Regions from separate parts of the Dorea amylophila genome, predicted to be linked through region 2. Evidence: riboswitches for the same ligand, from Rfam matches in the RefSeq annotation. Region 2 holds a riboswitch; the other holds the start of a gene.
What was found. Region 2 has a riboswitch for glycine ahead of OCV72_RS10090 (GrdX family protein). Riboswitches for the same ligand answer to the same signal wherever they lie in the genome.

Region 1: another riboswitch for glycine. It lies ahead of OCV72_RS01930 (serine hydroxymethyltransferase); the one in region 2 lies ahead of OCV72_RS10090 (GrdX family protein).

What each region holds. Positions count from the first base shown of each region.
Region 1 covers NZ_JAOQJW010000002.1:177,670-180,885, forward strand. The annotation lists gene OCV72_RS01915 (ornithine cyclodeaminase family protein) at 1-347, shown strand, start outside; gene OCV72_RS01920 (RidA family protein) at 352-729, shown strand; gene OCV72_RS01925 (Mrp/NBP35 family ATP-binding protein) at 735-1,568, shown strand; glycine riboswitch at 1,772-1,845, shown strand; gene OCV72_RS01930 (serine hydroxymethyltransferase) at 1,948-3,195, shown strand; gene gcvT (glycine cleavage system aminomethyltransferase GcvT) at 3,208-3,216, shown strand, end outside.
Region 2 covers NZ_JAOQJW010000014.1:70,062-73,277, forward strand. The annotation lists gene OCV72_RS10085 (alanine/glycine:cation symporter family protein) at 1-1,283, shown strand, start outside; glycine riboswitch at 1,494-1,606, shown strand; gene OCV72_RS10090 (GrdX family protein) at 1,751-2,131, shown strand; gene OCV72_RS10095 (glycine/sarcosine/betaine reductase component B subunit) at 2,204-3,216, shown strand, end outside.

The sequences.
Region 1 (3,216 bases), on a different contig from region 2:
CTACCACACCTGTTCTTCCGGATGACAAAGAACTTCTGAGAGGAAAATGCATCATTGCGATCGGCTCTTATATGCCGGAGATGAGGGAAATCCCGGATGCAGTACTGGATCTGGTGGACAATGTATACATTGAACTGCCATACGCATGTGAGGAAAGCGGAGATCTAAGCCAGCCCCTGGCAAGTGGAAAACTTACAAAAGACCGCATAAAACTGATGCATGAATATCTCGTATCGGGGGAAAAAGAGATCAAAGAAGGTCAGACAACATATTTCAAATCGGTTGGAATGGGATTATTTGATGTGTGTATTGCACAGAAATTATATGAAGTAGCAAAGGAGAAATAACATTATGAAAATCGTAGCAACAGAAAAAGCACCAAAGGCACTTGGACCATACTCACAAGGATATGTACACAACGGAGTACTGTATACAGCAGGACAGATCGCAATCAATCCGGAAGTGAATGATGTAGAAGCAACTACAATTGAAGCACAGACAGAGCAGGTATGCAAGAACTTAGGAGAGGTCTTAAAAGAAGCTGGAACATCATTTGACAAGGTATTAAAGACAACATGCTTTCTTGCAGATATGAGTGACTTTGCAGCATTCAACGAAGTATATGGAAAATACTTTACATCAAAACCGGCAAGAAGCTGTGTTGCAGTAAAGACACTTCCAAAGGGAGTTCTGTGTGAAGTAGAACTTATTGCGGCTGTAGAGGAGTAAGACAAATGGCAGAAGAACAAAAAACAGGCTGCAGTCCGTCCGATTGTGCGGGCTGTTCCCATGCAGGTGAATGCGGAAGCAAACCGCAGAGTCTGATCAAACCGGAAAATAAAAAATCACACATCAACCATGTGATCGCAGTTGTCAGCGGAAAAGGCGGTGTTGGAAAATCTATGGTTACCGCATCGCTTGCAAGGCTGATGAGAGAACAGGGATTTTCTGTAGGTATCATGGACGCAGATATCACAGGTCCATCCATTCCGAAGATGTATGGAATCCATGAAAAAGCAAAAGGGGATGGAGAAAATATTTTCCCATGTGAGGCAAAGGATGGAACGAAGATCATGTCCATCAACCTTTTACTTCCGGAAGAAGATGCTCCGGTTATCTGGAGAGGTCCGGTCATTTCAGGTGTTGTCACACAGTTCTGGACAGATGTTGCATGGGGAGAACTGGATTATCTCTTCGTAGACATGCCGCCGGGAACCGGTGATGTACCGCTTACCGTATTCCAGTCCCTTCCGGTAGAAGGCATCGTGATCGTAACTTCTCCGCAGGATCTGGTACGCATGATCGTAAAGAAAGCTTACAACATGGCAGGACAGATGGATATCCCGGTACTCGGAATCGTGGAGAACTACAGTTATCTGGAATGTCCGGACTGCGGACGTAAGATCTCCGTATTCGGCGAGAGCCACATCGACGAAGTGGCAGAAGAACTCGGCGTTCCGGTCATCGGTAAGATGCCGATCGATGCAAGTCTTGCAGAGGCAGTGGAGAATGAGAACTTTGCAGAAGTAAGCAATGATTATCTTGCGGAAGCAGTGAATAAACTTTAGAAGATACCATTTTTGTGATAAAAAATTAACTTATGGATTTAATGTTGACTTAGAGAAGATAACCTGTTATGCTAATTGCATAGTTGATGGATGAATTTGTGAGATACCTATGTACAAAGTGCATAAATGAGAAAGTGGAGATAGCACGCAGCATAGGAGCCGAAGGGGCATGCAGAAACTCTCAGGTAAAATGGAACGAATTCGGACGACGCTCTGGAGAACAATAAGAATTGTACCGAAGAAGTAATCTTTCAGGTAAAAGGACAGAGGCAGACAAAAAACACTTTTGAAAAGAAAGTATTTTTTGCCTGCTTTTTTAGTGCTCAAAATGGGGAATGGGCATGAAAAGCAGGCAGATTCCGAAGGAGGTAAAACAAAAATGAACAGAATCGAAGATGTAACAAATTACATCACAGAATGTGACAAAGAAGTTGGGGAAGCACTTTCATTAGAGCTTGGCAGACAGAGAAGAAATCTGGAACTGATCGCATCTGAAAATATTGTAAGCCCGGCAGTGATGCTGGCAATGGGAACCGTACCGACCAATAAGTATGCAGAAGGTTATCCGGGAAAAAGATATTACGGCGGATGCGAAGATGTAGACATTCTGGAGAATCTGGCAATTGAAAGAGCAAAAGAATTATTTGGATGTGAGCATGTATGTGTACAGCCGCATTCCGGAGCCAATGCCAATACTGCAGTGTATCAGGCACTTCTCGAACCAGGCGATACCGTTATGGGTCTGAACCTTGCACATGGCGGACACCTGACACATGGTTCACCGGTGAATTTATCCGGAATCTTATATCATTTCGTACCATATAATGTGAACGACGATGGATATCTGGATTACGATGAGATCCGTAAGATCGCACAGGAATGCAAACCAAAGATGATCGTTGCAGGCGCATCTGCATATCCGAGAGAGATCCGGTTTGATATCTTTGAAGATATCGCAAAGGAGGTAGGAGCATATCTGTTTGTAGATATGGCACACATTGCAGGACTTGTGGCAGCTGGACTGCACCAGAGTCCGGTTCCATACGCAGATGTTGTAACCACGACCACGCATAAGACGCTCAGAGGTCCGAGAGGCGGTATGATCATGTGTAAAGAGAAATACGCAAAAGCGATCAACAAAGCCATTTTCCCTGGAACACAGGGAGGACCACTAATGCATATTATTGCTGCAAAGGCCATCTGTTTCGGAGAAGCTTTAAAACCGGAGTTCAAAGAATATCAGCAGCAGGTGATCAAAAATGCGAAAGCACTTGCACAGGCAATGATCGACGAAGGATTCAATCTGGTAAGTGGCGGAACAGACAATCATCTGATGTTAGTGGATCTGCAGAATATGAATATCACAGGAAAAGAGCTGCAGAACAGACTGGATGAAGTCTATATCACAGTTAATAAAAATGCAGTGCCGAACGATCCGGCCAGCCCGTTTGTGACAAGCGGAATCCGTATCGGAACACCGGCAGTGACAACGAGAGGTCTGAAAGAAGAAGATATGAAGACCATCGCAAAACTGATCAAGATGACGGTTACAGATTTTGATACAAAAGCAGATGAGATCCGTGAAGCAGTAAATGAAATCTGTGGTAAGTATCCACTTTACAACTAGGAGGTGTTGGCAATGGAATTA
Region 2 (3,216 bases):
TTACGATCCGGCTCGGATTTATCCAGATACGTGGATTTAAGGCCGGGTGGAAAAGAACGTTTGGCGGACTGTTTTCGAAAAAAGGAACGGCGGGAAAAGACGGTATGTCATCATTTCAGGCACTTGCAACGGCTATTGCAGCACAGGTAGGAACGGGGAATATTGCAGGAGCGGCAACAGCATTGGCAATAGGCGGACCGGGAGCGATTTTCTGGATGTGGATTGCGGCATTTCTTGGAATGGCGACCATTTTCGGAGAAGCTATTATGGCTCAGAAATATAAGCATGTAGGAAAAGACGGGCATGTAACAGGCGGACCGGTTTATTATATCCAGGCGGCTTTCAAAGGTACTTTTGGAAAAATCCTGGCAGCTGTCTTTTCTGTTCTGATCATTTTTGCACTGGGATTTATGGGAAATGCGGTACAGTCCAACTCGATAGCGTCAGCATTTCATACTGCATTTGGTATACCACAGATAGTGGTGGGGATCATTATAGCGGTTATCGCATTGTTTGTATTTGTCGGAGGAATTTCCAGAATTGCAAAAGTTACAGAGACGATTGTTCCAATCATGGCATGTTTTTATATTATCGGATCACTGATTGTAATCTTTGCAAACTTTAAAGAAATCCCATATGCATTTTATTCTATCGTTGTAGGTGCTTTTAAACCGTCTGCAGTCAGTGGCGGAGCAGTGGGAGCAACGGTAAAGCTTGCACTCACAAAAGGTGTGGCAAGAGGACTGTTCTCGAATGAAGCAGGTATGGGATCGACGCCTCACGCACATGCGGTAGCGAAAGTAGAACATCCGGTAGAGCAGGGATTTGTAGCAATGATCGGTGTATTCATTGATACCTTTGTAATTCTGAATCTGACGGCACTGGTGATTATTACAACACAGTCGATTCCGACAGGGCTTACAGGTACAGCGCTCAGCCAGTATGCATTTTCGAGTGTATTCGGAAAATTCGGTAATGTATTTATTGCAATCTGTATGTTCTTTTTCGCATTTTCGACGATTATTGGCTGGTATTTCTTTGGGCAGGCCAATGTGAAATATTTATTTGGAAAAAATGCAGTAAAGCCGTATGCGGTTCTGGTTTCGCTCTGTGTATTGTTAGGTTCACTTGCACAGGTTGATTTGGTATGGAATATGGCAGACTGTTTCAATTCATTGATGGTAATTCCTAATATTCTTGCATTGTTCTTCCTGAGCAGCCAGATGAAAGAATTGCATGACGATTACTATCATAATTTCTTAAAAAATAAAAAAGTAAAATAAAGAAAAAAGACTTTGTGAATAATGAATAAGTGAAAACGAAAAACGGAGGGAAAATAGAAAAATATACAAAAATCAGATTACATAATTGTTCAAAACAACTAAAAAAAGATAAAAAAAGATAAAGTATTGCAATATAAATAACAATGATGTAATATAGAGGAAGAAAATAAATGATATAAAAATTTTCTATAACTGAAAAGAAGAGTGGGATGATATTTCTCAAGAGAGAGCTGCCAGGGCAGCCGCCGAAGAGGCAAACCGGTATCGAAAAAAATGTGGAAAAACCGGACGAAACTTTCAGGCAAAAGGACGGAGAAAGGGACTACATTCTGAATCTTGTACTGTAAGAGGAATTAGATTTAACAGGACGAAAGACAGAAAAGGACGTTTGAACGCAGTAACTGGCGTGGAGCGTCCTTTTTATTTTCTAAGGCTGGTTGAAATAACATAAGAGAGGATGGACATGAATGAGTAAGTATATGGTGATCACAAATAATCCGCTTGTACGATCCAGGCTGGATGATACACATGAGGTAATCTATCTGGAACTCTCTTATGAAGAACTTCTGAAGGTAGTAAGGGACAGAATTTACGAAGGCCACAGATTATTGACACATCCATTATCAGGAAGTGTAAAACCAAAGGAAACACCGTACAAATCTGTGCTGATATCTGAGAGAAAGGAGAAGGTGGATGGGGAATCTGTCAGATTGATTGAAAATGCGATTCTGGTATGTCAGAAATTTCAAGATAAAAGTAAGTATTACAAAGAAGAAGTTTATAAGGATTTTCAATTGGTTGACTGGACTTTATTAGAGAGCGGACTGGCGTCTGCGGATGTCTGGTAGAAGACAGTGATAAAAGAGGTTGTAAAACGGGCAGCGTTTTATAAAAGAAGATGAAAAAAGGAGGAAAAGATCGTGAGATTAGAAATGGGGAATATTTACATTAAGGATATCCAGTTTGCGGATACATCAAAGATTGAAGATGGAATCCTGTATGTAGATAAAGGAGCTGTAAAAGCGGTAGCATTGGAAGATGAGCATATCAAAACAGTCACTTTTGATATTGCGAAACCAGGGGAATCAGTAAGAATCACACCGGTAAAAGATGTGATCGAACCAAGAGTAAAAGTTGAGGGAAAAGGCGGGGTATTCCCGGGAATTATTTCAAAAGTTGATACCGTTGGTTCCGGAAAGACATATGCATTAAAAGGAATGGCTGTTGTAACAGCAGGAAGAATCGTCGGTTTCCAGGAAGGTATCATTGACATGACCGGACCGGGAGCTGATTACACACCATTTTCCAAGACATTGAATCTTGTTATGGTCTGTGAACCTGTAGAGGGAATCAAACAGCATGAATATGAAAAGGCAGTCCGTTTCGCGGGATTCAGGGTTGCAGCGTACATCGGAGAATTAGCACGGAATCTTACACCGGATGAGACAAAAGTATATGAGACATGCGGTATCAAAGAAGGAATCACACAGTATCCGGATCTTCCGAGAGTTGCATATGTCCAGATGCTTCAAAGCCAGGGACTCTTACATGACACTTATGTATACGGAGTGGATGCAAAGAAGACACTTCCTACAATTTTAAGTCCTACAGAGATCATGGACGGAGCAATCGTTTCCGGTAACTGTGTATCTGCATGTGATAAGAATCCTACATATGTACATGAGAATAATCCGGTTGTTCATGATCTGTTTGAAGAACATGGAAAGACACTGAACTTTGTATGTCAGATCATTACAAATGAAAATGTATACCTTGCAGATAAAGAAAGATCTTCTGACTGGACAGCAAAACTGTGTAAGATGTTAGATCTGGATGGCGTTATCGTATCACAGGAAGGATTTGGTAATCCGGATACAGACCTTATTATGAACTGTAAGAAGATCGAAGCAGAAGGCATCAAGACTGTAATTAT